DNA from 3 places in the Methylobacterium sp. HJ2 genome. Region 1 is predicted to be linked to each of the others. Evidence: predicted binding sites of a transcription regulator. Region 1 holds the regulator's gene; each other region holds the start of a gene.
What was found. Region 1 encodes LexA, which represses DNA repair genes until DNA is damaged. Its sites were predicted from a motif close to TGTTCNNNNTGTGTTCNG; they were not measured.

Region 1 (10,373 bases):
GCTGCCGAAGAAAGGCTCCTTTAGGTTTTTACACCTACTCCCTGTTTGTCTTACGAAGAGCTAGAAGAAGTTTCTACAGGGGCACACTAAACTAAATTAACAATCGCTCGCCGATCAGTAGATTCTTCTCGTTACGGACCTTTCGAAAATCTGGACTCGGTCGAGGCGGCCCTCCTCGACGCTCCGGTGCGGGAGGTGGGATCCACGCATTTCCCGTGCCGAGCGGCGAATCGCGGCGGCAGATCCACCGTAGTCAAGCGCTCTGGAGACGAAGAGACATTTTAAGGATTAGAGGCCCGACCTTCGGCGCAACCATCAGCCTTTCGGATTAGACCAGATTGCAACGCCGGATCTCGGCCGCGGATTCTATGATGATCGTATCGGATAGTGCCGGCACGAGACACGCCATGCTTCCTCAAACCTCCGCCGCCCTCGCTTCCTCCGCACCCACGGGGCCGGCGCGCCGGCCCCAAGGCGACCGGCAGGACTGGGCCGAGAGCTTGCGCCGGGATTATCCCGATCTCGTCGGGCGCGGGCCGAGACCGGCCTCGGGCGCGGGCCGGGCCGTCCGGACCGGCGCGGCCCTCGCGGCGCTGGCGCTCGGGACCGGAGCGATCGCCCTAGCGGGATCGTCCCTGCCGCTGCACGAACCGGGTGCCGGATCCGCGGCCCTCCTGCAACGCGCAGAGGCCGGCGAGGCGCGGGCGGCGGACCTCGCCCGCGAACTGGCGCAGGCCCGATCCGCGATCGCCGCGGCCCAGGGCGAGACGCTGCGCCTGCGCGAGACGGCGGGGCAGATCGCGGCGACCGAGAAGGCTGCCAAGCAGGCGACCGAGCAGGCCGATGAGGCCCGCCGGGCCGCGGAGGAGGCGGCGCAGGCCGCCGAGACGCGGATGCGCGAGCAGGTGACCGTTGCCGAGGCCGGAAGCGCCCAGGCGCGGCACGAGGCCGAGGCGCTGCGCCGCGAACTCGCCGCTGCCGTGGCGGCGCGCAACAGCGCCCTGGAGGCCGCGGCCGAGGCGCGGAGCGGACGTCTGGCCGCCGAGGCCGCACTCGAGAAGGCCGCCCCGGACGTCATCCCGCCGCCCGAGGGGCTGGAACCGATCGCGCCCGTGGCCGAAGCCCCGCCCGCCGAGAGCGCGCCCGTCGCCGGGCTGCGCTTCGCCGCATACCCGGATCTCCCGCTGCCGGACGCCCTCCGGACCGAAGCGGCGTCCGGGGTCGCGACGGCGGACGCCGCGACCCGGCCCCTGCCCGACGACAAGGCCGTGTCCGCACGATCGCCGACGCGCGGAGCGGTCGCGGAGCCCGGCCCGATCCGGCGCCCCAAGCGGCAGGCGGCGGCAACGGTCCGGGTGCCGGAGGGCCGCCGGATCGGGCGCGAGTCCCGCGCCGAGCCGCGACGGTCCGGATCGCAGGGCGGCGCATCCGCGAGCGTGGACCGTCGCCCCCCGGAGGAGTGAGGGCATCCCGAGCCGGGTCTGTCCGGTCGGGATCCGCGGACGGCGCTCCGGCCGCTCGCGGCAGCGCGCCGTCGGCGGCGCCCGCAGCGGTGCGACCGACGGGGACCGGGCCGCCCGGTCGGCGCCGAGGCGCGGATCGGCGGTGCGGCGGTGCGGCGGTGCGGCGGGCGCCGCAGAAATCCTTCGGAACGCTCGAGCAAGAACTTGGGACGCTCGGTCATTCCCCTGACTGCGCCGAGATGGCTCTTCTCGGTCCGTGTGCCGCAGGGCGCCGGGCGGGGAGCGATGGATGAGGCAGCAGCAGGACATTCCGGCGTGGCTGCGCAGGCGGCGCTTTCCGGATCACATCAAGCTGCTCATCGCGGCGGGGCAACGCCGCAGGGCAGCCGATGCGGAGCCGCCGCCGGAAGAGCCGTCGAGATCGACGATCATTCCCTTCCCGGTGCGGCGCGGCGGCTGACGCCACGGGCGCGGCCCGCACCGTCGGACGCTGTCCGGCGCGGCGCGGAGACGCTCTTCTCGCCGCGCCGCGCGGGGTCTCAGCCGCGTTGGGTGATCGGCACGTACTCGCGACGATCCGGACCGATGTAGAGCTGGCGCGGGCGACCGATCTTCTGGGACGGGTCCTCGATCATCTCGGCCCACTGGGCGATCCAGCCGACGGTGCGGGCCAGCGCGAACAGCACCGTGAACATGTCGGTCGGGAAGCCCATCGCCTTGAGGGTGATGCCCGAGTAGAAATCGATGTTCGGATAGAGTTTCTTCTCGATGAAGTACTCGTCCTTGAGCGCGATCTCCTCGAGCTTGACGGCGACCTCCAGCAGCGGATCGTTCTGCTTGCCGAGCTCCTTCAGCACCTCGTGGGTGGTGTGCTGCATGATGCGCGCGCGCGGATCGTAGTTCTTGTAAACCCGATGGCCGAATCCCATCAGGCGGAAGGGATCGTTCTTGTCCTTGGCCTTGGCCACGTAGGCATCGACCCGGTCCGGGGTGCCGATCTCCATCAGCATCTTCAGCGCCGCCTCGTTGGCGCCGCCATGCGCCGGCCCCCACAGGCAGGCGATGCCGGCCGCGATGCAGGCGAAGGGATTGGCTCCCGACGAGCCCGCGAGGCGCACCGTCGAAGTCGAGGCGTTCTGCTCATGGTCGGCGTGCAGGATGAAGATCCGATCGAGCGCTCGGGAGAAGATCGGGTTGACCTGATACTCCTCGCACGGAACGGCAAAGCACATCCGCAGGAAGTTCGATGTGTAGTCGAGCTCGTTCTTCGGATACACGAAGGGCTGACCGATCGAGTATTTGTAGGCCATTGCCGCGAGCGTCGGCATCTTGGCGATCATGCGCATGGAGGCGATCATGCGCTGGCTCTCGTCCGAGATGTCGGTCGAGTCGTGATAGAAGGCCGAGAGCGCGCCGACGCAGGCCACCATCACGGCCATCGGGTGCGCGTCGCGGCGGAACCCGGTGAAGAAGCGGTTCATCTGGTCGTGCACCATGGTGTGGCGCGTGACCCGGTAATCGAAGTCGGCCTTCTGGGCCGGGGTCGGCAGTTCGCCGAACAGCATCAGGTAGCAGGTCTCAAGGAAGTCGCCCTGCTCCGCGAGCTGCTCGATCGGGTAGCCGCGATAGAGCAGGACACCCTCGTCGCCGTCGATGTAAGTGATCTTCGATTCGCAGGAGGCCGTCGAGGTGAAGCCGGGATCGAAGGTGAACGTGCCGGTCTTGGCGTAGAGCTTGCCGATATCGACGACGTCCGGCCCGATCGTGCCTTTCTTGATCGGAAGCTCGACCTGCTTGCCGTCCACGGTGATCGTGCTGGATGCGCTCATAGGACGTGGACCTTTCCTCGCAACGGGGCGGTGCCGGCCCAAGGTCGCGTCATCCGGCGGCCCAGGACCCTGAGCACGGCAGTTTTGCTGCAGGTGCTCACAGGCCACCGGGTTAGCGGATCGTCCCTGCGCCTTCAACGGGGCGGATCGCTCCGCCCTTCCGGCCGTAGCGAAATCCGGGCCGTGCTGTCAGGTTTCCGTCGGCCTTGTGCGCCGCAATCGAATCGGCCGCGCGCCTGGGGCCGGTCCCGATCGCGGCGCGACGGGGCACGGCTCCCGACCTCCGTCGTGACGGGCCCTCCCGCGCCGAATCGGCATCCCCGCCGGCGGGAGGCGCGCTAGCTGCCGGCCTGGTCCCGCAGCCGCGCCAGGCTCTCCTCCCGCCCGAGCACCGCCATCACGTCGAAGAGCGGCGGCGAGGTGGTGCGTCCGGTGAGCGCGGCCCGCAGGGGCTGGGCGACCTGTCCGAGCTTGAGCCCGCCGGCCTCGGCGAATCGGCGCAGGGCGGCCTCGGTCTCCGCAGCAGTCCACGCCGTCAGCGCCTCGAGGTCGGGCAGCACGGCGCCGAGGCGGGCGCGCGCCTCCGGCGTGAGGAGGGCCTTCGCCTTCTCGTCGAGGGCGAGGGGGCGGGCGGCGTAGAGGTAGTAGGCGCTGTCGAGGAGCTCGATCAGGGTCTTGGCGCGCTCCTTCAGGCCCGGCATCGCCCGGATGAACTGCTCGCGCAGGGGATTCGGGAGCGGGGCTGCGAGGCCCCGGGCGGAACCGACGTTCGGCAGCACGGCCTCGATCCCGTCCACGAGGGCGGCATCGTCCGCCCCCCGGATGTAGAGGCCGTTGAGGTTCTCCAGCTTGGCGAAGTCGAAGCGGGCCGGCGAGCGGCCGATCGCCTTCAGGTCGAAGGCCGCGATCATCTCGTCCGTGGAGAACACCTCCTGGTCGCCGTGGCTCCAGCCCAGCCGCACGAGGTAGTTGCGCAAGGCCGCCGGCAGGTAGCCGAGATCGCGATAGGCGTCGACGCCGAGCGCCCCGTGGCGCTTCGACAGCTTGGCGCCGTCCGCCCCGTGGATCAGCGGGATATGGGCCATCAGCGGCACCGCCCAGCCGAGGGCCGCGAAGATCTGGCTCTGGCGGGCCGCGTTGGTGAGATGGTCGTCGCCGCGGATGACCTGGGTGACGCCCATGTCGTGGTCGTCCACCACCACCGCGAGCATGTAGGTCGGCGTGCCGTCCGAGCGCAGCAGGACGAGGTCGTCGAGGTCGCGGTTGGCCCAGGTGACGCGGCCCTGCACCGCATCCTCCACCACCGTCTCGCCCTCCGTCGGCGCGCGCAGGCGGATGACGGAACTGGCCCCCGCCGGCGCGTCGGACGGGTCGCGGTCGCGCCAGCGGCCGTCGTAGCGGGCGGGACGGCCCTCGGCGCGGGCCTGCTCGCGCATGGCCGTGAGTTCCTCGGGCGTCGCGTAGCAGCGATAGGCGTGGCCCGCCGCCAGCAGGCTCTCGGCCACCTCGCGGTGGCGCTCCGCCCGGGCGAACTGGAAGATCACGTCCCCGTCCCAGTCGAGGCCGAGCCAGCGCATCCCGTCGAGGATCGCGTCGATCGCCCCCTGGGTGGAGCGTTCCCGATCCGTGTCCTCGATGCGCAGCAGCATCCGGCCGCCGGTGTGGCGCGCGTAGAGCCAGTTGAACAGCGCGGTGCGGGCGCCTCCGATGTGGAGGTAGCCCGTGGGCGAGGGCGCGAAGCGCGTGACGACGGGTGACGACATCGGTCTCGGATGGCAGGTGCGATGCGGACGCTCGGACCGCATGGCATGCGGGCACGAGCAGGGGATACGGGCGACGGACGCGGGAGCGCGGGCGGAAGGGGCGGATCCGGCCGTCCGAGCGGGCGGCTGTAGCATGGCCCCGCCGATGCGTTAAGAATTCGTTGCACGGCGCGAATGGTCACGCCGCAGGGCGGCGCAGGGATGCGGCGAATCGGGACAGGCAGCGCGGGAGGCGGCGCGGGCGGCGCCCTGGCGCTCTTCGGCCCCGCCCGTCCGGCGCTGGGCCGCCTCGTGCCCGCGCTCCGGGGCTGGACAGCGGCCGGCCTCGCGGTCGAGGCCGAGCAGCGGCGCCTGTTCCCCTGGCTGGCGGTCGCGTTCGGGGCGGGCATCCTGGTGTTCTTCGGGCTGGCCGACGGGGCGCCCGTCCTCGCCGCGCCGCTGCTATGCGCCGGGCTCTGCCTCGGGCTGACGCCGCTCCTGGGCGCCCGGCCGGCGGCCCTAGCCCTCGCACTGGCGCTCGCCGCCGGCTTCCTCGGCTTCGCCGCCGCAGCCTGGCGGATGCAGCGCGTCGCGGCGCCCGTGCTGAGCCGTCCCCTGATCGCGCCGCTGTCCGGCATCATCGAATCCCTCGACGAGCGCGAGGAGGGGGCGCGCCTCGTCGTCGTGGTGTCGAGCCTCGGCACGCTCGCGCCGGAGGCCCGGCCGCGCCGGGTGCGCGTCTCCTTCCGCAAGGCGCCGCCGCTCAGGCCCGGCGACACCCTGCGGGCGAAAGCGCGTCTGCTGCCGCCGCCGGAAGCGGCGCGGCCGGGCGGCTACGACTTCGCCCGAGACGCCTATTTCCGGGGGATCGGCGCGGTCGGCTCGCTCATCGGCCCGATCGAGATCGTGCCGCCCGCCGAGCCGCCCGGCCTCGCCCTGCGCACCGCCGCCGGGATCGATGCGGCCCGCAACGCGCTGACGCGCCGGATCGCGGACGCGAACGGGGGGCAGGCGGGCGCCGTCGCGGCGGCGCTCGTCACTGGCAAACGCGGGCTGATCGCGCCGGGCACCAACGACGTGCTGCGCGCCGCCGGGATCTACCACGTGGTCTCGATCTCCGGGCTCCACATGGTGCTGGCGGCCGGCGTCGTGTTCTGGCTGGTGCGCGCGGCGCTGGCCCTCGTGCCGCACCTCGCCCTGCTCTGGCCGATCAAGAAGATCGCCGCCGCGGTCGCGATGGTGGGCGTCAGCGCCTATTGCGCCTTCTCGGGCTGGGACATCGCGGCCGAGCGCTCGCTGGTGATGACCCTGATCATGCTGGGGGCCATCCTGGTCGATCGCCCGGCCCTGTCGATTCGCAACCTCGCGCTCGCGGCCCTCGTGGCCCTGGCCCGCGAGCCCGAGGGGCTGCTCGGACCGAGCTTCCAGATGTCGTTCGGCGCGGTCGCGGGCCTGATCGCCTGCGCCCGGCTGTTCGACGGGCGCCTGTTCCGGCGCGAGGGCGCCGGCCGGCTCGGGCGGATCGTCGCCGGAGCCCTTTCGGGGATCGTCGGCACCCTCGCCACGACGCTGGTGGCGCAGGTCGCGACGGCGCCCTTCGCGACGTTCCACTTCCAGACCGTCCAGCCCTTCGGGATCGTCGGGAACGCGCTGACGCTGCCGCTGGTCTCGCTCGCGGTGATGCCCTCGGCGGTGATCGGCATCCTCGCCTATCCGTTCGGCCTCGACCTGCCGGTCTGGTGGCTGATGGGGCAGGCGGTGCGCGGCATGCTGGCGATCTCGGGCTGGATCGCCGGGTTCGGCGGCGCGATCCTGGTGGTGCCGGCCTTCGGTTCCGCCGCCCTGGGGCTGCTCGCCGGGGCGCTGGTCCTCTCCACCCTGCCGGCATCGCGCCTGCGCTGGCTCGCGCTCGCGCCGGGCCTCGCGGGGCTCGGGCTGGCCGCCGTGCCGGAGCGCTACGACCTCTACGTCGATCGCCAGGGCTCCGGCGCGGTGCTGCGCGGGACGGATGGCCGGCTCGCGATCCTCGGGAAACCGTCCGGATTCGTGCTGGAGCAATGGCTGAAGGCGGACGGCGACGGGCGCAGACCCGCGGAACTCGCCAGTGCCGGCCGCTGCGACCCGGTCGGCTGCGTGGCGCGGCTCGCGAACGGGCGCGCCGTGGCGCTGGTCAAGGACCGACGCGCCTTCGCGGAGGATTGCGCCCGGGCCGCCCTCGTGATCTCGAGCCTCGCGGCCCCCGTCGGCTGCGAAGCGTCCCTGGTGATCGACCGCCGCTACCTCGCGCGGCACGGCGCCGTCGGGCTGCGCCCGACCCCGGACGGGTTCGCCGTCGCACGGGCGCGCGCCGCTCGCAGGTCTGATCCGGCGGTCGCACCGGATCCGGCACCGCCGAAGCCGCCGATCCGGGGATCGCCCCCCGACGAGCCGGGCGGACCGGCCGAGGAACCCGGCGAGAGCGAGGCGCCCGCGAACGAATCGCTTCAGTAGCGCCGGACGAGGCTGACGAGGCGGCCCTGGATCCGCACCCGGTCGGGCCCGAGCACGCGCGTCTCGTAGGCAGGGTTGGCCGCCTCCAGGGCGATCGAGGAGCCGCGCTTGCGCAGACGCTTCAGCGTCGCCTCCTCGTCGTCGATCAGCGCCACGATGATGTCGCCCGTATTGGCCGTGTCCTGCTTGCGGATGACCACGAGGTCTCCGTCGAGGATGCCGGCCTCGACCATCGAGTCGCCGCGGACCTCCAGGGCGTAGTGCTCGCCGCCCGCCAGGAAGTCCGGCGACAGGGTGATGGCCGAGCTCTGGTTCTGGATCGCGGCGATCGGGGTGCCGGCCGCGATCCGGCCCATGACGGGGATCGAGATCGCGCGACCGCTCTCGTCGGTCGCATGAGTCGTGGCCGGGCGCGGCGGGGTCTTGCCCTTGCCGCCCTCCACGACGCTCGGGGTGAAGCGCCGCGCCTCGGGCGGGGTGGCCTGGGCGGCAGCGGCGGTCGCGATCTCGCCGAGGCTCTCGGGGATGCGGATCACCTCGATGGCCCGCGCCCGGTTCGGCAGGCGGCGCAGGAAGCCGCGCTCCTCCAGGGCGGTGATCAGGCGATGGATGCCGGATTTCGACTTGAGATCGAGCGCATCCTTCATCTCGTCGAAGGACGGCGGGACGCCACTCTCGCGCATCCGCTGCTGAATGAAGCGCAAGAGATCCAGCTGTTTACGCGTCAGCATCGGGCGGCACTCGCATTCGGACCAAGCGGGTAGGACGACCGCGAACCACGGCCTCGGAAACAAACCACGAACACGTTAAACGTTCCGCAAGTGTTCCGCAAGCCTGGCCGAGCGATCGCGCCTGCGCGCGGTTAGGGCGCGGTGCTGCTCCGAGTGCGTCGGATCCCTGCGACGAGTTCGGTCTCCCGGTCGAGGATCGCCGCCTGGGCCGGCCCGCCACCAAGGATGTTCAGCGCTGTGCTTTGCGCCGGTCCGGGCTCGGACGGCTCGCGCTGCGGCAAATCCGCTGGCGCTCCAGAGCCGTCGAACAGGACCGCTGCGCGGCGCATTGTTCTTGCTCACGCGATAGGAGACGAATCGTGGCCTTGATCTTCGCTCTACTTCTCATCCTGCCTCCGCTGGGGATCGCCGTTCTCGACCTTCTCCGGATGCGGGCCACCCGCGCTCTGTGAGATGGGTCACACATTCGTGTGATCGCAGACCTCAGGACGCACGAAGGCCGGCCCGCCGCGCTGCGACCGCGGCAACGCGACGAGTGATTCTGCCGCCGGCTGATCCAACGCCTCCGCGAAATCCCTGCGCCGACGGCGCCCCGCGACAGCTGGGCCGCTGGTCCTTTGCAGGCTGCGCCGTACTTGTCAGGGACAAAACAACACTTGGAGGACACATGATGCGCGCATCGATCGTCGGATTTGGTCTGGCTCTGCTCTTTCCCCTCGCTGCCCACGCGCAGGATGCGGGCGACCCGGCGGCCGGTGAGAAGGCGTTCGCGCCGTGCAAGGCGTGCCACAATTTCCAGAAGAACGGCGTCGGCCCCGACCTGAAGGGCGTCGTCGGGCGCAAGGCCGGCACCTACGAGGGCTACACCTACTCCGCCGCTCTGAAGAATTCCGGCCTCACCTGGGACGAGGCGAACCTGCACGAGTGGCTCAAGAACCCGAAAGCCAAGGTGCCGGGCACCAAGATGGTCTTCCAGGGCTATCCGGACGACAAGAAGATCACCGACCTGATCGCCTATCTCAAGACGCAGAGCTGACGATAGGGCCGCGGCGCCGCAAGCTGGGCGCGGCACGACGAAAGCCGCCGGGGCCGGTTCCGGCGGTGGTGCGAGCCGAGAGCCCGGGTCATGCCGGCCCGGTTCGGCCGCCCTCCCCATCTGCAGCCGGAGGGCGGCTGCAAGGGTAGCCTCGCACCGATCCGTGTCCTAGCATGGGCGACGATCGCATCGGGGGATGGTGCTGCGATGATCGTGTTTCAGCTCATCTACGCGTCGCGCCCGTTCGGATTCGATCAATCCATCCTCAACGGCATCCTCTCGCAGTCGCGCCGATGCAATACCCGGGACGGCATCACGGGCGCCCTCATCTGCCGAGCGGATATCTATCTGCAGATGCTGGAGGGCTCCGAAGAGGCGCTGATGGCCACCTACGGCCGGATCGAGCGCGACGATCGGCACCTGGAAGTCAAGCGGCTGTCCTACGAACCGGTGCGCGAACGCCTGTTTCCCGGCTGGGCGATGCGCGATGATCCCGCGCGGTCGTTGATGTGGACCCAGGCCGAGGTCGCGGACGGCGCGCTCGCAGGGGCGACGCCGAAGCAGGTGCTCACGATCTTCGAGCGTCTCGCGGCAATGCCGGCTTGAGCACAGCGCAGGGACGGCTTCGCCGCCTCGGCTGAGAGGCTGAGACGACGCGGCCTATACGGCCCGACTCTGCGAAGCGATCTGCCCGACATCGAACAATCGTTGCGCGAGAAGCACGGCAGTCGGCGCATCGACCGCCGATGCATCCGCTCCGACCCGCTCGACCAGATCCGGATGGGCCAGGAAGACCGGACCGCCGACCATGACGCCGATGAAGGGATTGCGGGACGCCTTCCGGACGGATCGGATGGCCGTGGCGAGTTGCTCGAGCCGGCCCTCGTGGCTGAGCGTCAGGCCCACGACGGCGAACCATTCGGAGGCGACCAGCCGGGCGATCTCCTCCGGCTGGGACGCCAGGCCGTTCGCCACCGCCCAGCCCGCCCGGCGCATGAACTGCTCGATGATCCGCACGCCGAACGTATGCTCCTCCCCGGGTGCACTCATCAGGAGCACTTGCCGGATACCGAGGGTCGCGG
Region 2 (10,373 bases), on a different contig from region 1:
TCAGGCACTCGTCGGCGAGCTGGTCCTCGGTGCAGAAGATGTGCGCGTCGTCCTGGGTGAAGCCGCGCACCCGCATCAGCCCGTGCATGGCGCCGGACGGCTCGTAGCGGTGCACCACCCCGAATTCCGCCATGCGCAGAGGCAGATCGCGGTACGACTTCAGGCCGTGCTTGAAGATCTGCACGTGCCCCGGGCAGTTCATCGGCTTGAGGGCGAACCAGCGCTTGTCCTCTGCCTCCTCGCCCGCGCTCTGGGCCGCGAACATGTTCTCGCGATACCAGCCCCAGTGCCCGGAGGTCTCCCACAGGGCCTTGTCGAGGATCTGCGGCGCGTTCACCTCGGCGTAGTCGCCCTTCAGGCGGCGGCGCATGTAGGCGATGAGTTCCTGGAAGATCGTCCAGCCCTTGGCGTGCCAGAACACCACGCCGGGCCCCTCCTCCTGGAAGTGGAACAGGTCCATCTCGCGGCCGAGCCTGCGGTGGTCGCGGCGCTCGGCCTCCTCCAGCCGGTGCAGGTAGGCGTCGAGATCCTCCTTCGAGGCCCAGGCGGTGCCGTAGATGCGGGTCAGCATCGGGTTGTTCGAATCGCCGCGCCAATAGGCGCCCGCGACCTTCATCAGCTTGAAGGCGGTGCCGACCTTGCCCGTCGAGGTCATGTGCGGCCCGCGGCAGAGGTCGAACCACGTGCCCTGGCGGTAGATCTTCAGGTCCTCGCCCGGCGGGATCGCGTCGACCAGCTCGACCTTGTAGCCCTCGCCCTTCTCGGCGAAGAGCGTGCGCACGTCCTCGCGCTTCCAGACCTCCTTGGTGAAGGGGGCGTCGCGCGCGATGATCTCGCGCATCTTCGCCTCGATCGTCGGGAAGTCCTCCGGGGTGAAGGGCTCGGACCGGGCGAAGTCGTAGTAGAAGCCGTTCTCGATCACCGGGCCGATCGTCACCTGGGTGTCCGGCCAGAGCTCCTGCACCGCCTCGGCGAGCACGTGGGCGCAATCGTGCCGGATCAGCTCCAGGGCGCGGGGATCGGTGCGGTCCAGGAACTCGATGCGCACGTCGTGCGCGATCGGATCGTCCAGATCCGTGACGGTGCCGTCGAGCGCCATCGCCACGGTGCGCTTGGCCAGCGACTTGGCGATGCCCTCCACCACGGCGCGGCCGGTCACCGGGCTGTCGAAGGCGCGGGTGTTGCCGTCGGGGAATGTCAGGATGGGCATGGCCAGGTCTCCGGGCTCACTCCTGCGTACGCGGCAGGTAAGCGGTGGTCGGGGGCGCGCCGCGCGCGGCGCGGGAGCGGCCGTTTAGACCGGTTTTCGTCGCGATGGAACGGCAGCCTCAGCCCACGCGGCGCAGCCGGCTCGCGAAGAAGCCGTCGAGGCCGCCGCGGTCGTCCGCGCCGCCGCCGAGATGGCAGGGCAGCGTGCGCAGGTCCCCGTTCCGATCGATCAGGGCGCTCAAGGCCCCGACCTCGTCCGGCCTGACGGGATCCCGTTCGAAGGCACGGGTCCGGCTCAGGAAATCCGCGATGCGGGCCTCGCCCTCCTCGGGCTCCAGCGAGCAGGTGCAGTAGACGAGGCGCCCGCCCGGCGCGACGAGGCCGGCGGCGTGGTCGAGCAGGCGGGCCTGCAGGCCGGAGAGCCGCGCGACGTCGGCCTCGGTCTTGGTCCAGGCGACGTCGGGATGGCGCCGGATCGTGCCCGTGGCCGAGCAGGGCGCGTCGAGCAGGACCGCGTCGAAGCCGCCCGGCCGGTCGAGGGCGAGCGCGTCGCCGACCACGATCTCGGCGGCGAGCCCGAGGCGGTCGAGGTTCCGCCGCAGCCGCTCCAGGCGCGGGGCCGAGCGGTCGAGGGCCGTCACCGCGGCGCCCGCGGCGGCGAGCTGGGCGGTCTTCCCGCCGGGCGCCGCGCAGAGGTCGACGACGCGCTCGCCGGGCTGGGCGGCGAGAAGGCGGCCGGGGATCGCCGCGGCGGCGTCCTGCACCCACCACGCCCCCTCGGCGAAGCCCGGCAGGGCGGCGATCGGCCCGGATTCCGCGGGCAATCGCAGGGAGCCGGTCGGCAGCAGGGTGGCGCCCAGGCGCTCGGCCCAGATCTCCGGATCGGCCCGGACCGTGAGGTCGACGGTGGCGCCGGAGAGATGGGCGCGGCCGATCTGGCGGGCGGTCGCCGCGCCGTAATGGTCGCGCCAGCGCGCCGCCAGCCAATCGGGCGTGCCGTCGGCCAGAGGGTCGGCCGCGGCGGCGCTCGCGCCCAGGATCTCGGCGCGCTCGCGGGCGACCCGGCGCAGCACCGCGTTGACGAGGCCGCCGAGATGCTGCGTGCGCCGCTCGCCCTTGGCGAGCCGGACCGCGAGATCGACGGCGGCGTGGTCGGGTACCGCGAGGTCGAGGATCTGCGCGGCGCCGGTGGCGAGGAGCGCCAGCAGCATGGGCTGGTCCTCCGGCAGACCGTGGGCGAGGCGCGCGCGCAAGGCCGTCCGGATCAGGCCGAAGCGCCGGAAGGTGGCGGTGGCGATGGCGCGCGCGAGCGCCGCCTCGGCCGGATCGAGCCCCCGACCCGCCTGGGCCAGCGCATCCTCGAGGGCGAGCGCCCGGTTCTGGCCGAGAAGCTCGGCCACGGCCCGCATCGCGGCTGCCCGCGCGGGCAGCCCGGCGGCGTCCTGGGCCGGATCCGGCTCCTGCGCCGCTTCGCCCCTCGTCGCCGGTGCGGGGCGTCCGTTGCGCGGTGTGCTCCTCGATGCCACTTTCCAATGATCCTGCCGGCGATCCCACCCTGGCCGGCTCCGGGCCGGCCCGTGCCGGCACCCTGCCCTTCCACCCGAGCGAGCCAGATGCAAGACGTGCCGCAGCAAGTCGCGCCACAGTCCAACGCGAGACAGGACGAAACGCCGCGGGCGGCCGAGGCGCCTCCGCGCCGCCTCACCCCGGAGGCCGAGCGCGCCCTGGCGGAGGCCGCCGCCCGCCGCGCCGCGGTCGATGCCCGCGCGGCCGAGATCGCCGCCCGCCCCGAGCATCTCGGCCGCGGCGGCCTGGAGCCCGTGCGCTACGAGGACTGGGAGGTGAAGGGCCTCGCGGTCGACTTCTAGACCGCCTTCCGGTCTGGATGCCGGTTCTGCGACGGGAGCCCGTCAGGGCAGAGGTCCGGTGCCCGTCGGACGCGACCCGGAACGGCTCCGGGCCCGGCGGCGGGCGACCGCCGGCGGGGATCAGACGAGGCGGTCGAGGCGCAGGCGCTGCCGGTCGTCGGTGAGCCGGCGCAGGGTCAGGGCGGCGATGCAGAGGGCGGCGAGGCCGCTCGCGCCCGCGAGCAGGAACATCAGCAGGATCTGGTAGCTGACGGCCGCGACCGGATCCATGCCGGCCAGGATCTGGCCGGTCATGATCCCCGGCAGCGTGATGATGCCGGCCGCCGACATCTGGTTGACGATCGGCAGGAGGCCCCGGCGCACCGCCGTGCGGAACAGGGCCGCCGTCGCCGCGCGGAACGGCACGCCGAGGGCGAGCTGGGCCTCGATCGCGGCGCGCTCGCGTCGGACGCTGCCGAGGAGCCCGTCGAGCGTCAGGCTGGCGGCGTTCAGGACGGAGCCCAGCACGATGCCGGTCAGCGGCACGGCGTAGCGGGGATCGTACCAGGGCTCCGGCCGGATCGCCGTCGCGAGGGCGAGGCCCGCCGTGGTCGCCGTCGCCAAGAGCACGCTGACGAGGCTGACTGTCAGGGTGCCGGAGCCCCGGAAGCGCGCTTCGGGCCGCGCCGCCACCTCGCGGGCGGCGATCAGCGCCATGACGAGGAGGAGCGCCAGGGTCGCCGCGGGGCTGGCGAGGGCGAAGACGAAGCGCAGCAGGTAGCCGACCGCGACGAGCTGCACGACCATGCGGGCGGACGCGATCGCGATCTGGCGGTGGATTTTCAGGCCGAGGGCGAGCGACAGGCCCGCATCGAGGACGACGAGGGCGGCGGCGACCGCGAGGTCAGAGGGCCCCAGGGCGATGGGGCTCATCGGCCCGGCTCGAGGCGCCGCTCGGCCATGCGGAGGGCCCGGGCGCCGAGGCGCGCGCCCTGCCCCGGATCGTGCGTGGCCAGGACGACGATGGTCCCCGCTGCCGCGCGCTCGCGCAGCACGGCCTCGACCGCCTCCGCCGAGGCCGGATCGAGGGGGCCGGTCGGCTCGTCGAGGAGCAGCAGGGGCGGGTCGAGGACCAGGGCCCGGACCAGGGCGAGCCGCTGGCGCTCGCCGGTCGAGAGCGTCGCTACCTGGCCCCCGAAGGGCTGGGCGCCGAGGCCGAGCCGGGCCGCCAGCGCCTCTGCCCGGGGGCGGTGCGCGGGCGCGAAATGCTCGGCCACCGCCTCGTGCCACCAGCCGGATTCGGCCGCGACGTAGGGCGCGCGCCGCCGCCAGTCCGGGGCCGGGCTGTCGGCGCGCGCGCGGCCGTGCAGCGTGACGGCGCCGGTGTGGAGATCGAGATCGGCGATCATGCGCAGGAACAGGCTCTTGCCCGACCCCGACGGCCCCGACACCGCCACGATCCGCCCGCGCGGCACGGCGAGATCGAACGGCCCGGCCAGGGCGCTCCGCAGCCCCTCGAGGCGCAGACCCTCACTCGCTCCCTCGCTCTCGCGGCCGGTCACGCCCCGGCATCCCCGCACAGACGCCGTTCCAGGCGCTCCAGCGTCCGGGTGAACAGGCCGGGATCCCGGATCGCCCGCGCCGTCACGAGCGCGCCCTGGATCGCGGTGACGGCCTCCTCCGAGAGGTCGCGGGCCTCGGCCTCCGTGAGGCCCGCCCGGTGCAGGGCGTCGGCGAGGGCGCCGCGCCAGGCGACGAAATAGGCGTCGATCCGGTCGGCGAACCGGTCCCGGGCGTCGCCGAGCGCCAGCACGCCCACGAGGCAGAGGCGCCGCCCGGAGCGGAAATAATCGTCCGTCGTGCGGAGCATCGTGCGGATCGCCGCCCGCGGATCGGGATCCTGCCGGAGCGGCCGGAACATCCGGGTCTCGAACCACGCGTCGATCTCGTCGAGGACGCTCTCGGCCATTTCAGCCTTCCCGCCGGGGAAGAAGTGGTAGAGGCTGCCCTTCCCCAGGCCGGTCTTCCGGCCGATCAGGGACAGGCTGGCGCCCGCGAAGCCGTGCTCCCGGAAGATCTCCGCCAGGAGCGGGATCGTGTCGGACCGCTCGGTGACGGCTCTGGGCATGGCTCTGTCGATGACGGGTCGCGCCCCGATCGCGCGCGGAACTCCCGGCGGCTGTACCGCCCGGTACAGCCGCCGGGGTATCGGCGGGCGATGCCGCCGTCAATGCGGGGCGTCCCGATACGGCCGACCGGGGCCGAGGCTCCGGTCGACCGCGTCCCGATGCTAGAACGGGATGTCGTCGTCGAGGTCGAAGTTGCCGCGCCCGCCGCCGCCCGCGGCCGGGGCCGGGCGGCGCTCGCCGCCCTGGGAGCGGCCGCCGCCGTAATCGCCGCCGCGGCTGACCTGACCGCCGCTCTGACTGCCGCTCTGGCCGCCGCCCTCGTCGTCCTGGGCGAAGTCGCCGCCGCCGCCGCGACCGTCGAGGATCGTCATCTCGCCGCGGAAGCGCTGCAGCACCACCTCGGTGGTGTACTTCTCGACGCCGGAATTGTCGGTCCACTTCCGGGTCTGGAGCTGTCCCTCGATGTAGACCTTCGAGCCCTTGCGCAGGTACTGCTCGGCCACGCGGGCGAGATTCTCGTTGTAGATCACGACCGAGTGCCACTCGGTCTTCTCCTTGCGCTCGCCCGACGCCTTGTCCTTCCAGGACTCGGACGTCGCCAGCCGCAGGTTGACCACGGGGTCGCCGGATCCGAGCCGGCGCGTCTCGGGATCGCGCCCGAGATTGCCCACCAGGATCACCTTGTTCACGCTGCCCGCCATCGCTCTCTCCTCACCGTTCGATCTCACTGGGCGTTCGCTACGAGCCCGGGCCCGATCGTCATGCGCCGGGAGGGCGGTCGGCGGCAATGCGCCGAGGCCGCTTGTTCCCGGTAAACACATGGGACGGGCTCGCGCGCGTGTTCTACCTTTGTTCGTCTGTCGCGGCAAGTGCGCGATCCCGGCAGCTCGCCGGTCGCGACAGGACGGCCGGGGCGTGGCCCCGGTCCCGCCCCCTCAGGCCACGTGGACGATGAGCTTGCCGAAGTTGCGCCCCTTCAGGAGGCCGATGAAGGCCTCGGGGGCGTTCTCCAGGCCCTCCACGATGTCCTCGCGATGCTTGACCTGGCCGTCCTGCAGCCAGGTGCCGACCTCGTGCAGGAAGGCCTCGGTCTGCGCGGCGAAGTCCCAGACGATGAAGCCCTGCAGCTGCAGGCGCTTGGTCAGGATCGCGCGCATCAGAATAGGCGACCGGTCGGGCCCCGGGGGCAGTTCGGCGGCGTTGTAGCCGGCCACGAGGCCGCAGACCGGCACCCGGGCGAAGTCGTTGAGGAGCGGCAGCACCGCCTCGAACACCGCGCCGCCGACATTCTCGAAATACACGTCGATGCCGTCCGGGCAGGCGGCGGCCAGCGCGGCCGGAAAGTCGTCGCCGCGATGGTCGATGCCCGCGTCGAAGCCGAGCTCCTCGGTGAGGTAGCGGCACTTCTCCGGCCCGCCCGCGATCCCGACGGCGCGAGCGCCCTTCAGCCGCGCGATCTGCCCGACGAGGGACCCCACCGGCCCCGCGGCGGCGGCGACCACCACGGTCTCGCCCGCCTTCGGCCGGCCGATGTTGAGCAGGCCCGTATAGGCGGTCATGCCCGGCATGCCGAGGATGCCGAGCGCGGCCGTGGGCGGCACGCCCGGCGGGATCCGCTGCAGGCCCTTGCCGTCCGAGACGGCGTAGTCCTGCCAGCCGCCGAAGGCCGAGACCAGCTCGCCCTCGGCGAAGTCCGGGTTGTTCGACTGCACCACCTCGCTCACCGTGCCGCCGGTCATCGGTTCGCCGATCGCCACCGGCGCGGCGTAGGATTTGGCCGCGCTCATGCGCCCGCGCATGTAGGGGTCGAGGGAGAGCCAGCGGGTGCGCAGCAGGACCTCGCCCGCCTTCGGGACCGGCGGGCGCGCCTCTTCCAGGCGGAAATGCGCCGGGCTCGGCTCCCCGTGCGGGCGCGAGGCCAGCACGATGCGGCGGTTCATGGGGGCCATGGGCGGGATCCTCTCTCGGGCCGGTCGGTCCGAGCAATCTGGAACAGGCGCGCGCCGGGGGAAGCCGTGCGGGCGGCGATCCGGCGGCGGTCTCGCGCGTTCCCGTCCGCGAGGATCGACGCGCGGGAGGGGATCATGCGCACCATCACGGCCGGATTGGGCCTCGGATTCGTCCTGGCGGTGGCGGGCGGGCCGGACGGCGCGGCGGCGGGCGATCCGCTCGCCTCCTATCGCTGGACGTCGCGCGTCCTGGTGCTCGCGGCCCCGGATGCGGCCGACCCGCGCCTGCGGGCCCAGCGCGAGGCCCTGGCCGCCGTCCGCCAGGGTCTGCGGGAGCGCGATCTCGTGGTGCTGGAGGCGGTGGGCCCGGGCGCAGAGGCGGCATCCCTGCGCCGGCGGCTCGGGCTGGCGGCAGGCGATTTCCGCGCGGTCCTCGTCGGCAAGGATGGCGGGGCCAAGCTCAGCGAGGCCGAGCCGATCCCGCCGCAGCACCTGTTTCACACCGTCGACGCCATGCCGATGCGGCGCGACGAGATGCAGCGGGCGCGCTGAGCCCGACATGAAAAAGGGGCCGCCTCGCGGCGTCCCCTCCGTCGATCCGATCGGATCCGCGCTCGGCTCAGTAGCAGCGCTGGACCAGCACGCGGCGATAGCCGTAGGGCGTCCAGCGCACGCGCGGAACGGTGTAGCAGCCGCCGCCGTAGCCGTAATCGTAGGCGCCGTAGCCGACCGGGGCGTAGCCGTAGCCATAGCCCGGATAGCCGTAGCCGCCGTAGCCGCCGTAGAGGCCGCCCGCGGCGAGGCCGAGGCCGACGCCGAGACCCAGGCCGCCGAGGCCGTAGCCGTAGCCGCGCCGGTAGCCGTAGCCGCCGCGATAGCCGCCGAAACCGCCGCGATAGCCGCCGAAGCCGACGCCCCGGTAGCCGCCGAAGCCGCCCCGGAAACCGCCGCCGCCGAAGCCGCCGCGGAAGCCGCCGCCACCGAACCCGCCGCCGTGGAAGCCGCCGCCGCCGAAGCCGCGCGCGTCGGCGCTGGCCGGGATCATCGCCAGCGCGCCGAGCGATAGGGCGGATGCAAGAACAATCCGTTTCATCAGAATCTCCGAAATCGTGCAGAATGCCCCAGTGAGCCTGAAACGCCGGTCCGCCCGTTGCGGTTCAGCCCCGCCCTGCGACAGATCGGGCCGCCGCCGGGCCCTTCGCCCCGCCGGGACGGGCCGCGGCTTGAAAAAAGCCGTGCTTTCGCGGGAGAACCGCTCCTGCGCGGGCCCGCTCGCCGTCGCGCAACCTCAGGGTATCACGATGATGTTACGCCGCGTCCGGGTGCGCCTTGCCCCGCTCTGCCTCGCCTCGGCCTGCCTGTCCGCGATCCTGGTCGCCCCGCTCCGGGCCGCCCCGTCGGCGCCCGCGGGCACGCCCTGCGCCCCGGTTCAGGCCCAGGGCGAGACCTTCACGGTCTGCACCGCCGACCTGCGGCGGCAGCGGGTGCGGGTGTTCTGGCTCGGCGCGGACGGCCTGCCCTACGCCTCGCTCGGCACCCTCGCGGAGAAGCAGGGGGGCAAGCTCAGCTTCGCCATGAATGCCGGCATGTACGACAAGGGGCAGGCGCCGGTGGGCCTCTACGTCGAGGACGGGCACGAGATGAAGGGCGTCTCGACCGCCAACGGCCCGGGCAACTTCCACCTCAAGCCCAACGGCGTGTTCTGGGTGAAGGGCGACCGGGCTGGCGTCCTCGACACCGCCCGCTATCTCCGCGCGCGGCTGAAGCCGGACTACGCCACCCAGTCGGGGCCGATGCTGGTGATCGACGGGCAGATCCACCCGAAGATCTCCGCCGACGGCCCGTCGCAGAAGATCCGCAACGGCGTCGGCGTGCGCGACGACGGGCACACGGCGGTGTTCGCGATCTCGGAGCGCCCCGTCACCTTCGGGGCCTTCGCCCGGCTGTTCCGCGACGACCTCGGCTGCCGCAACGCGCTCTTCCTCGACGGCAGCGTCTCGAGCCTCTACGCGCCGAACCTCAACCGCAGCGACCTCAGCCGCCCGCTCGGGCCGCTAATCGGGGCGGTGGCGCGGTAGGCGTCGGCTCCGTAGTCCGGGCCGGAGAGGGGCGGCGGCGCTTGAGAGCGACGCCGGAGGGATCGACCTCCCCCGCGTCCGGCGGAGCGTTCGCCGCTCAGCGCTGCCCGAAGGCCGTATCGCGGAACAGGTCCTTGTATTCCCGCGGCTGCGAGCGCCAGTACTGCTTCGGCGCGCGCACCTGGGCACCGAGCTCGGCCGCGGCGTGCCAGGGCCAGCGCGGGTCGTACAGCATGGCCCGCGCCAGCGAGATCGCGTCGGCGCGGCCCTCCTGCAGAATCGCTTCGGCCTGTGCGGCTTCCGTGATCAGCCCGACCGCGATGGTGGTCAGCCCCGTCTCCGCCTTGATCCGCTCGGCGAAGGGCACTTGGTAGCCGGGGCCGAGCTTGATCGCCTGCTTGGGCGAGACGCCGCCGGTCGAGACGTGGATCGCCGGGGAGCCCGCCCGCTTCAGGGCCTGGGCGAGGGCGACGGTCTCGTCGAGGTCCCAGCCGTCCTCCACCCAGTCGGTGGCCGAGACGCGCAGCCAGACCGGGCTGCCCGCCGGGACCACCGCGCGCACCGCGTCGTAGATCTCGAGGGGGAAGCGCATGCGGTTCTCGAGGCTGCCGCCGTAGGCGTCCGTCCGCTTGTTGGCGAGCGGCGAGAGGAATTGATGCAGCAGGTAGCCGTGCGCCCCGTGCAGCTCGACCGCCTCGATGCCGAGGCGGACGGCGCGTTTCGCGGTCGCCACGAACTGCTCGCGCACCCGCTTCAGGTCGGCGGCGTCGAGGGCGTGCGGCGCCACCTCGCCGTCGCCGTGCGCGAGCGCCGAGGGCGCCTCGGTGCGCCAGCCATAGGGATGCTCCGGCGGGATCTGCTGGCCGCCGGACCAGGGCGCCGCGCTCGAGGCCTTGCGGCCCGCATGCGCGATCTGGATGCAGACGGGGATCGGCGCGTAGCCCCGCACCGCGTCGAGGACGCGGCCGAGCGCCCGCTCGCAGCCGTCGTCGTAGAGGCCGAGGTCCCAGGCGGTGATGCGCGCCTCCGGCGAGATCGCGGTCGCCTCCAGCGTCAGCAGGCCCGCGCCCGACATGGCGAGATGGCCCAGATGCATCATGTGCCAGTCGGTCGCCTGCCCGTCGCGCGCCGAGTACTGGCACATCGGCGCGATCAGGATGC
Region 3 (10,373 bases), on a different contig from region 1:
GCCGGGCAGGACCGTTTCAGACGCAGTTTTCACATGCGGGAGATTGCGATCATGTCGCGCATCATGACCCTCGCCTTCGCGGGCACCACCGCCCTCGGGCTCTCGACCGGCACGATGACGACGGCCGAGGCCGCGCCGCTCCCCGCCCTCAGCGGCGTGCAGGTCGGCGGCGCCAACGCCACGGTCGATCACGTCGGTTGGCGGCGCGGCGGCTATTACGGCGGCTACGGGCGCGGCTACGGCTATCGCGGCTACGGCTACCGCCGCGGCGGCGTCGGCGGCGCCCTGGCGGCCGGCGCGGCGCTCGGCCTGATCGGCGGCGCGATCGCCGCCAGCGCGGCGCCCCGCTACGGCTACTACGACGGCGGCTATTACGGCGCCGGCTACCCGGCCTACGGCTACAGCGCCCCGGCCTACGGCTACGCCCCGGCGGGCTATGGCTACGGCTACGGCTACGGTTACCCGGGCTACGGCTGGTAAGGCTGACAGCAGCCTCTCGAGACCCTAGACACCCCGTCGGCGCGACGACCGCGCCGGCGGGGTTCTCGCGTGACGGCATCGGCGGATCCGATCGAGCTCGACCTGAGCGGCCTCAAATGCCCGCTCCCGGTGCTGCGTGCCCGCAAGGCTTTGCGCGCGCTGGCGCCCGATCTCTGCCTGTCCATCACCTGCACCGATCCGATGGCGGCCATCGACATCCCCAACATGGTCCGCGAGGACGGCCACCGGCTCGAGGAGATCGAGCGCCGGGAGAGTGCGATCCGCTTCCGGATCCGCCGCGGCCCCCTCCCGGCCGCACCGCCTTCGCGATGACGCCGCATTCCTGATCCATCCGGCGTGCCGAACCCCCACGCGGCATCCACGGGCGGAAGGCATCCGAATGGCACCCCTGATCGGCGGGACCCGCCTCATCCACGACGGCTGGGCGCGCTTCCTCGTCGCCGAGGTGACGATGGCGGACGGAACCCGCGTCAAGCGCGAGATCGAGGATCACGGCCGTGCGGTGGCGGTGCTGCCCTACGATCCCGAGCGCCGCGTCGCCGTGCTGATCTCGCAATTCCGCGCGCCCGTCCTGTTCGCCGAAGGGCCTCCCGAGATGATCGAGGTGCCGGCCGGGATCCTCGACGAGGGCGATCCCGCCGACGGCGCCCGCCGCGAGGCCTACGAGGAGACCGGCCTGCGCCTCGGCGCGCTGGAGCCGGTGGCGAGCGCCTGGAGCATGCCGGGCGTGTCGACCGAGCGGATGGATCTCTATCTCGCGCCCTATCGCGAGGCCGATCGGGAGGGTCCCGGCGGCGGTCTCGCCGACGAGCATGAGGCGATCACCGTGCACGAGATGCCCCTCGATGCCGTGGCGGCGATGAGCGAGCGCGGCACGATCTCCGACATGAAGACCCTGCTGCTGATCTACGCTCTCCGCCTGCGCCGGCCGGAGCTGTTCGGCCCGCGCTGATCCCGGCTCCGCCGCGGCGCGGTCGCAGGGGGGGCGTGACGGCGGGCGCGCCCTTGCCCATATCGGGAGCCCGTGAGACCGGAACCGCACGCATGGCCGACGCCGCAGACCGCCGCTTCATTCCCCTGAGCATCGCGGTGCTCACCGTCTCGGATACCCGCCGCCCGGAGGACGACCGATCGGGCGACACCCTGAGCGAGCGCCTCACGGCCGCGGGGCACCGCCTCGCCGACCGCGCGATCGTGCCCGACGAGGTCGCGGCGATCCGCCAGCGCGTCGAGGCCTGGACGCGCGACCCGGCCATCGACGTGGTGATCACCACCGGCGGGACCGGCTTCACCGGGCGCGACGTGACGCCGGAAGCCCTGGAGCCGCTGTTCGAGAAGCGCATGGACGGATTCTCGGCGATCTTCCACCGGATCTCCTACGACAAGATCGGCACCTCGACCCTGCAATCGCGCGCGACCGCGGGCGTCGCGCGGGCGACCTACATCTTCGTGCTGCCGGGCTCCCCCGGCGCGTGCCGCGATGCCTGGGACGGGATCCTGGCCCAGCAGCTCGACTATCGCCACCGGCCCTGCAACTTCGTGGAGATCATGCCGCGGCTGGACGAGCACCTGCGCCGCGGCGCGTCGGTCGCCGTCTAGCGCGCACGCCCGAGCCGCGCGTCCGCGTCAGGCCCGGTCGATCCGCGCGATCAGGGGGCGCACCTTCAGGCGCGGCGAGAAGGTCGGGCCCGCGAGCAGCTTGTCCCGGCGCACGAGGTCGCCGGCCCGAGGCCGCGCGACGCCGATCACCCGCTCGCCCCGTGCCGCGATCCGCGCCGGGAGCCCGTCATGCGGGCGCCGCAGGCGGGCCAGGGCAACATCCGGGCGCGCGGTGCCGACGAAGCGGTCGAGGGTGCGGATCCAGCCCTCCGCCGGCACGTCGCCGGCCTCCAGGCAGAGGACCCAATCCCGCCGCGCGAGGCGCGCGCCCGCCGCCCACGCGCTCGCCCCGCGCGGGCGCACGAGCAGGGCCGCCCCGGTCGCCTCGGCCACGGCCGCCACCGCCTCGTTCGCCGTGCCGGTGACGATGACGGCATCGCCCACGAGCCCGCCGGCGACGCCCGCCACGAGGGCGCTGAGCGTGTCGGCCAGCTGGTCGATCGCGTCCGGTTCGGTCGGGCGCGCGATGAAGGTGAGCGCGGAGAGCATGCGCGCCGATAACCGATTTTGACAGCCAGGGAACCTGCCGCGGGGGCCGATCCCGTATGAGCCCGGTTCCGATCCGCCGAAAGATGACGGATTGCCCGATATTGAGGCGTTGGCATCCCCATTGTTCGCTTTATGTTCCGGGTCCGTAGGAAGCGGCCCGAGAATCCGATCATGACGACCGGCAATGAGGCGGCCGAGCCCGCGCGAAGGCTCGCGGGCGCGACGCCGCCGCCCGAGGCGCGGCGCGGACGCGGCGCCACGGCCAACCCCACGGGCCGGTTCGAGCCGGCCGCGCGGGCCGCCTTCGACGATGGTTGGGAGGCGGAGCAGCCCGGTCGGCTCCGAACCGAGGTGACGACCGAGCGCGCGGCCCGGATCATCAGCCGCAACAGCTCGCCGGATATCCCCTTCGACCGCTCGATCAATCCGTATCGCGGCTGCGAGCACGGCTGCGTCTACTGCTTCGCGCGGCCGAACCATGCCTATGTGGGCCTTTCGCCCGGCCTCGATTTCGAGACGCGCCTGTTCGCCAAGCCCGATGCGGCGAATCTCCTGACGCGTGAACTCTCGGCACCGGGCTACCGGCCCAGCACCATCGCCCTCGGCACCGCGACCGATCCCTACCAGCCGATCGAGCGCCAGCACCGCATCACCCGCGACGTGCTCGCGGTGCTGGCGCGCTTCGGCCATCCCGTCGGGATCGTCACGAAATCCGATCTCGTCACGCGCGATCTCGACCTTCTGGCGCCGATGGCGGCCCGTCGGCTCGTCAAGGTCGCGATCTCGCTCGCCACCCTCGATCCGGTCCTCGCCCGCCGGATGGAGCCCCGGGCCCCGCACCCGGCCAAGCGGCTCGCGGCGATCCGCGCCCTCGCCGAGGCCGGGATTCCCGTGATGGTGATCGTGGCGCCGGTGATCCCCGCGCTCAACGACCACGAGATCGAGGCGATCCTGGCCGCGGCGCGCGAGCACGGCGCGGGGGAGGCCAATCACGTCCTGCTGCGCCTGCCCCACGACGTGAAGGACCTCGTGGCGGACTGGCTCGGCGAGCATTATCCGGGCCGGCGCGCGCATGTGCTCTCGCTGGTCAGGCAGGCGCGCGGCGGCCGCGACTACGACGCGACGTTCGGCACCCGGATGACCGGGCAGGGGGCCTACGCCGCGCTGATCGCGCAGCGCATGCGCCTCGCCAAGGACCGCCTCGGCTACGCGAGCGATCGGGTCACCCTCGATGCGGGGGCCTTCGCGGTGCCGGGCACCCAGCTCGCCCTGTTCTGAGCGCCGGCTGCTCGGGGCCGTGGATCGGGCCCGGGAGGTTCGGCCGACGAAGCCCGCCGCGCCGTCGCGCGAGCTCGGCGCGGAGGCCGATCCGAGCGAGGGGAGGGCGCCTCAGGCGAAGGCGCGGGTGAAGCTCAGCCGATGGTGCGGGCTTCGGCCGCGGGCCTCGAGGCCCGCCCGGTGGGCGGCGGTGCCGTAGCCGACGTTGCGCTCCCAGGCATAATCCGGGTGGCGTCCGGCGAGCCGGCGCATCAACGCGTCCCGGAGGGTCTTCGCCACGATCGAGGCCGCAGCGATCTGCGGCACGGCGCGGTCGCCGCCGATCACCGCCCGGCAGGGTTGGGGCAGGCCCGGCACCGTGTCGCGTCCATCGACCAGAACCGGGCCATCGAGGCCGAGGCGCAGCACCGCGCGGCGCATGGCGTCGAGGGTGGCGACGCGGACGTTGACGCGGTCGATCAGGGCGCGCGAGCCCGCCGCCACCGCGACGCGGGCATGCGCCCGGATCAGCGGCGCCAGGGCCTCGCGCAGGGGAGGCGGAACCCGCTTGCTGTCGTCGAGCCGCGCCAGGAGATCGGCCGGAAAGGCGGCCGGGTCGAACCACACCGCGGCGACGACCACCGGCCCGCACAGGGCCCCGCGCCCGACCTCGTCGCAGCCGATCGCGACGGGATAGCGGCTGGCGAGGGCGGGATCGAAGGGAGGCATCGGCGTGTCTTGCCCCAGGTGCCGTACGCGTCAAGCAGCCGCGTGTCCCGCCCGCGGCTCAGCCGACCCCGAGCAGCGGCTCGCCCTGCATCGCGGCGCCCGCGCCCTGCGCGTGCGCGTTGGCGATGTTGCCGAAGAACTGGCGCGCGCTCTCGGCCCAGGTGTGGCGCAGGGCCTCGGCCCGGCAGGCCTCGCGCGGCAGGGCGAGCGCCGCCAGCGCGGCGGCCCGGAGATCGGCGTCGAGGATGCCGGCCCCCGTCCCCCCGATCACGTCGAGTGGACCGGTCACCGGGTAGGCCGCGACCGGCGTGCCGCAGGCCATCGCCTCGAGGAGCACGATCCCGAACGTGTCGGTCAGGCTCGGGAAGACGAAGACGTCGGACGCCGCGTAGATCCGGGCAAGCGCCGCACCGGTGCGGGTGCCGAGGAAGTGCGCGCCCGGCGCCAGTGCCTGGAGGCGCGCCCGGTCCGGCCCGTCGCCGACGACGACCCGGCTGCCCGGCAGGTCGAGACGCAGGAAGGCCTCGACGTTCTTCTCGACGGCGAGACGCCCGACGAACAGGAAGAGCGGCCTCGGCAGGCCGGCGAGTTCGGGCGGCGCCTCGCCCGGTCGGGCCGGACGGAACAGCTCGGTGTCGACCCCCCGGGTCCAGCGCATCAGGTTTGAAAATCCCCGTGCGCGCAGATCCTGCTCGAGGGAGGGCGTGCTCACCATGGTGGCGCTCGCCGCGCCGTGGAAGCGGCGCAGCCACGCGTAGCTCCAGGCCTCCGGCACCGGCAGACGGGCCGCGAGATATTCGGGGAAGCGGGTGTGGTAGCTCGTGGTGAAGGGCCGCCGCGCGGCGAGGCAGTGGCGCCGGGTGGCGTAGCCCACCGTGCCCTCGGTGGCGATGTGGACATGGGTCGGTGCGAGCCCGGCCCAGCGCTCGGCCACCTTCCGGCGAGTGGCGTGGGCGAGGCGGATCTCCGGGTAGCCCGGCATCGGCACGGAGCGGAAATCCTGGTGGGTCAGCAGCACCGTGTCGCAGCCGTGGGTGCCGCCCGCCTCCACCATGTGCTGGAGCGAGCGCACCACGCCGTTGACCTGCGGGTGCCAGGCATCCGTGGCGATGAGCAGCCTCACGCGACCGCCCGTCGTCCGGGCAGCGCCTCGGGCTCGGAAGCCTGCGGCTCGGCGGCCGCCCGGGCGCGCAGCACGCTGGGATAGTGCAGTACCTCCATGCGGCCGTCGTAATGCTCGACGATCGCCGTGCAGGATTCCACCCAGTCGCCGGTGTTCAGGTAGCGCAGGCCGTCGATCTCGCGGTTGGCCGCGTGGTGGATATGGCCGCAGATCACCCCATCCGCGCCCTGGCGCCGCGCCTCGTCGGCCAGGAAGGTCTCGAACTGGCCGATGAAGTTGACGGCGTTCTTCACCTTCAGCTTCGCCCAGGCCGACAGGGACCAGTAGGACAGGCCGAGGCGCCGGCGCAGGCGGTTGAGCCCCGTGTTGATCCAGAGCGCCAGGGTGTAGGCGCCGTCGCCGAGATGGGCGAGCCAGCGGGCATGGCGCACCACCATGTCGAACTGGTCGCCGTGGATCACGAGGTAGCGGCGCCCGTCCGCCGCCTCGTGGATCAGGCTGTCGGCGATCTCGATGCCCCCGAAGGTGGTGCCGATGTAGTCGCGCAGGAACTCGTCGTGGTTGCCCGGCACATAGATCAGGCTCGAGCCCTTGCGCACCTTGCGCAGCAGCTTCTGCACCACGTCGTTGTGGGCCTGGGGCCAGTACCAGCCCGAGCGCAGCTGCCAGCCGTCGACGATGTCCCCGACGAGGAAGATCGCGTCCGCGTCGTAATCCTTCAGGAAGTCGAGGAGCAGCGCCGCCTGGCAGCCCCGCGTTCCGAGATGCATGTCCGACAGAAACAATGTTCGGACGCGGGTCGTCTCCGCTTCCTCTGCCACGCGCGCCTCCGGTCCGATGCGGGCAGAGCCAAACCGAAATCCGGTATCAGTTTGATGACGCTTCGGAGAGCCTTGCGGATGCGCGGGATGCGGGGCTTGATTGCTGCGCTGCAACCCGAAATCGTAAACTCAGGCGGCGCAACGCTGCGCTGCACGGCAAATTTTTTTTCCAGTCCCGCGAAGTTTTTCCGGTTTTCTTTCCGTGACTTGGGCGGCCATAATCCGGCCCGAGCCGAGTGGCGGCGCGGACCAGTCTCGGGTGTGCGGGGCGATCGTTCAAGGAAGATGTCGATGACGGGCCGGAGCGCTTGCGCGCGAGGCCCGGCCGCAGCATGGAGAGCGCGGCAATTCGGAGGCGACCGGCATCAGGCATGCCGCGACGCGAGCGGCGAGAGGCCGCCCTGCCGCTCCGTATCGCCCGATGATCCGAGCCATCGACCGACCGGCCGCGCACCGGCCCGATCCGGGAATCCCGGTCGGTTCGGACGTGACCGGCCCGGGCATGGCCGCCTGCCGACGCGCACCATCACGGACAGGGCCGCGAAGCCGGCTGCAATCTTGAGAATTGGAGGACACATCATGGCGGCCACACGACGCCCCGGGCGCAATCACCTCTTCGTGCCGGGTCCGACGAACATCCCGGACCGCGTGCAGCGCGCGATGCTGGTGCCCTCCGAGGACCATCGCTCGGTCGACTTCCCGGCGCTGACGAAGCCGCTCTTCGAGGACACCAAGAAGGTCTACGGCTCGACCGACGGCACGATCTTCCTGTTCCCGGCCTCCGGCACCGGCATCTGGGAATCGGCGCTGACCAACACCCTGTCGCGCGGCGACAAGGTGCTCGCCGCCCGCTTCGGCCAGTTCAGCCATCTCTGGATCGACATGGCCCAGCGCCTCGGCCTCGAGGTGATCGTCCAGGAGGAGGAGTGGGGCACCGGCGCCAAGCCCGAGAAGATCGAGGAGGCCCTGCGCGCCGACAAGGGGCACGAGATCAAGGCCGTGATGGTGGTCCACAACGAGACCGCCACGGGCGTCACCAGCGACATCGGCGCGGTGCGCAAGGCGATCGACGCTGCCGGCCACCCGGCCCTGCTCTTCGTCGACGGCGTGTCGTCGATCGGCTCGCTGCCCTTCAAGATGGACGAGTGGAAGGTCGACTGCGCCATCGCGGGCTCCCAGAAGGGCCTGATGCTGCCCGCCGGCCTCGGCGTGATCTGCGTCAGCCCCAAGGCCCTCAAGGTGGCCGAGGGCTCGACCGGCAAGAACGACCGGCTCGCCCGCGTCTACTTCGACTGGGAAGACCACAAGAAGCAGAACCCGGCCGGCTACTTCCCCTACACGCCGTCCCTGCCGCTGCTCTACGGCCTGCGCGAGGCTCTGGCCTGCCTGTTCGAGGAAGGGCTCGAGAACGTCTACCACCGTCACCACGTGCTCGGCGAGGCGACCCGTCAGGCCGTGGCCGCCTGGGGCCTGAAGACCTGCGCGTCCGAGCCCAAGTGGAACTCCGACACCGTCACGGCGATCGTCGTGCCGGAGGGCGTCGATGCGGCCAAGATCATCAAGCACGCCTTCGTGCGCTACAACCTCGCCCTCGGCGCAGGTCTGAGCAAGGTCGCCGGCAAGGTCTTCCGCATCGGCCACGTGGGCGACCTGAACGAGCTGTCGCTGCTCGGCGCCATCGCGGGCGCCGAGATGGCGATGCTCGACAACGGCGTCTCGGTGACCCCCGGCTCGGGCGTCGCGGCCGCGTCGAGCTACCTGCGCGAGCACCCGCTCGCCAAGGCCTGAAGCCGGAGCCTCGGGCCGCACCGGACCTGACGGCCGCGGCGCGCTCCACCGCCCCGCGGCCCGACCTGCGACATCGATCCGGGTCCAACAAGTACGGGATCCATCGGCGCTGCCGGAACCGACCGGCGTCCCACGGGGCGCCGGCCGTGCTGTGTCGATCGAGGGCCGCCCGGAGGAACGCCGCGCGCCGTTGGCGCGCCCGATACGGGTTCCGCTCGACGAAGGCGGGCCCGTAGCGCGCGACGCGCGGCGCTTGAGCCAAGCCCAGATCCGCCGTCCCGAAGGGATCATCCGGATCTGGTATGAGGAGAGGGTTTCCATGACGAAGAAGATCGTGTTCCTCGACCGCGAATCCCTCGACGCCAAGGTGCGGGAATTCAACTTCCCGCACGAGTACGTGGAGTACGACTCGACCTGGACCCCGGACGAGATCGTCGCGCGCCTGCAGGGTGCCGAGATCGCGCTGATCAACAAGGTGCCGATGCGCGCCGATACCCTGAAGCAGCTTCCCGACCTGAAGCTGATCGCGGTGGCGGCGACCGGGACCGACGTGGTCGACAAGGCGGCGGCGAAGGCCCAGGGCATCACCGTCGTCAACATCCGAAACTACGCCTTCAACACCGTGCCCGAGCACGTGGTCGGCCTGATGTTCGCCCTGCGGCGCGCGATCGTGCCCTACGCGAACTCCGTGCGCCGGGGCGATTGGGCGAAGTCGACGCAGTTCTGCTACTTCGACTACCCGATCTACGACATCGCCGGCTCGACGCTCGGCATCGTCGGCTACGGGGCGCTGGGCAAGTCGATCGCCAAGCGCGCCGAGGCCCTCGGCATGACGGTGCTCGCCTACGACGTCTTCCCGCAGGAGGGACTCGTGGATTTCGAGACGATCCTCACGCAGTCCGACGTCATCACGCTGCACGTGCCGCTGACGCCCGACACCCGCAACATGATCGGGGCGGAGCAGCTCGCCAAGATGAAGCGCTCGGCGATCCTCATCAACACCGCCCGCGGCGGCCTCGTCGACGAGGCGGCGCTGCTCGCGGCCCTGAAGGACGGCACGATCGCGGGCGCGGGCTTCGACGTGGTGGCGCAGGAGCCCCCGAAAGACGGCAACATCCTGTGCGAGGCCGACCTGCCGAACCTGATCGTCACGCCGCACGTGGCCTGGGCCAGCAAGGAGGCGATGCAGATCCTCGCCGACCAGCTCGTCGACAATGTCGAGGCCTTCGTCGCCGGCAAGCCGCAGAACGTGGTCGAGGCCTGACGGCCTCAACCCATCACAGCCGGAACCGCGCCGCGCGCGGGCAAGCAACACCGCGCCACGGCGCGACAAGGGATTGGAAACGATGAAGAAGCTGCTGTTCCTGTTCGATACCGACGCGGTGCCGAGCGTGTTCGACACGGTCGTCGGCTACGACGGCGGCGCCGATCACATCACCGGCTACGGCAACGTCACGCCGGAGAACGTCGGCGCGCTCGTCGACGGCACGATCTACACCCGCGGCGGCTCCGAGAAGAAGTCGACGGCGATCTTCGTCGGCGGCGGCAGCATGGCGGCGGGCGAGGCGGTGCTGGCCGCGGTCAAGAAGCGCTTCTTCGGTCCCTTCCGCGTCTCGACCATGCTCGATTCGAACGGCTCCAACACCACCGCCGCGGCCGGCGTGGCGCTGGTGGCCAAGGCCGCGGGCTCCCTCGAGGGCAAGAAGGCCGTGGTGCTCGCCGGCACCGGCCCGGTCGGCATGCGCTCGGCCGCGCTGCTCGCCCGCGAGGGCGCCCAGGTGACCCTGTGCGGTCGCTCGATGGACAAGGCGCAGGCCGCGGCCGACGCCATCAACAAGCGCTTCAAGGTCGAGATCCAGGCGGCCGAGACCCCGGATGCCGGCTCGCGTGCCCGGATCGTCAAGGGCCAGAACCTCGTGTTCTCGGCCGGCGCGATCGGCCTGGAGCTCCTCCCGGAGGACGCCTGGAAGGACGAGGCCTCGATCGAGTTCCTGGCCGATTACAAC

Region 2: ssb (single-stranded DNA-binding protein) is a predicted target of LexA. The motif match lies at 6,025-6,042, and genes of this name have one in related genera.
Region 3: ACS5RC_RS02125 (PA0069 family radical SAM protein) is a predicted target of LexA. The motif match lies at 2,772-2,789, and genes of this name have one in related genera.

The regions. Positions count from the first base shown of each region.
Region 1 is NZ_JBWJYM010000002.1:397,144-407,516, forward strand. It holds gene ACS5RC_RS06445 (hypothetical protein) at 408-1,463, shown strand; gene ACS5RC_RS06450 (hypothetical protein) at 1,753-1,923, shown strand; gene gltA (citrate synthase) at 2,003-3,292, opposite strand; gene gltX (glutamate--tRNA ligase) at 3,631-5,055, opposite strand; gene ACS5RC_RS06465 (ComEC/Rec2 family competence protein) at 5,257-7,524, shown strand; gene lexA (transcriptional repressor LexA) at 7,518-8,255, opposite strand; gene ACS5RC_RS06475 (c-type cytochrome) at 8,926-9,291, shown strand; gene ACS5RC_RS06480 (BLUF domain-containing protein) at 9,499-9,897, shown strand; gene ACS5RC_RS06485 (cobalamin B12-binding domain-containing protein) at 9,952-10,373, opposite strand, start outside.
Region 2 is NZ_JBWJYM010000006.1:300,627-310,999, reverse strand. It holds gene thrS (threonine--tRNA ligase) at 1-1,210, opposite strand, end outside; gene ACS5RC_RS16905 (RsmB/NOP family class I SAM-dependent RNA methyltransferase) at 1,329-2,735, opposite strand; gene ACS5RC_RS16900 (DUF1674 domain-containing protein) at 2,832-3,077, shown strand; gene ACS5RC_RS16895 (ABC transporter permease) at 3,198-3,989, opposite strand; gene ACS5RC_RS16890 (ABC transporter ATP-binding protein) at 3,986-4,618, opposite strand; gene ACS5RC_RS16885 (TetR/AcrR family transcriptional regulator) at 4,615-5,184, opposite strand; gene ssb (single-stranded DNA-binding protein) at 5,347-5,886, opposite strand; gene ACS5RC_RS16875 (NADP-dependent oxidoreductase) at 6,121-7,134, opposite strand; gene ACS5RC_RS16870 (DUF4174 domain-containing protein) at 7,270-7,686, shown strand; gene ACS5RC_RS16865 (hypothetical protein) at 7,754-8,227, opposite strand; gene ACS5RC_RS16860 (phosphodiester glycosidase family protein) at 8,439-9,212, shown strand; gene ACS5RC_RS16855 (NADH:flavin oxidoreductase/NADH oxidase) at 9,310-10,373, opposite strand, start outside.
Region 3 is NZ_JBWJYM010000001.1:448,494-458,866, forward strand. It holds gene ACS5RC_RS02100 (hypothetical protein) at 52-480, shown strand; gene ACS5RC_RS02105 (sulfurtransferase TusA family protein) at 550-813, shown strand; gene ACS5RC_RS02110 (NUDIX domain-containing protein) at 881-1,453, shown strand; gene moaB (molybdenum cofactor biosynthesis protein B) at 1,546-2,100, shown strand; gene ACS5RC_RS02120 (hypothetical protein) at 2,128-2,649, opposite strand; gene ACS5RC_RS02125 (PA0069 family radical SAM protein) at 2,821-3,927, shown strand; gene ACS5RC_RS02130 (ribonuclease HII) at 4,039-4,635, opposite strand; gene ACS5RC_RS02135 (glycosyltransferase family 4 protein) at 4,694-5,758, opposite strand; gene ACS5RC_RS02140 (UDP-2,3-diacylglucosamine diphosphatase) at 5,755-6,579, opposite strand; gene ACS5RC_RS02145 (aminotransferase class V-fold PLP-dependent enzyme) at 7,159-8,367, shown strand; gene ACS5RC_RS02150 (D-2-hydroxyacid dehydrogenase) at 8,687-9,631, shown strand; gene ACS5RC_RS02155 (NADP-dependent methylenetetrahydromethanopterin/methylenetetrahydrofolate dehydrogenase) at 9,714-10,373, shown strand, end outside.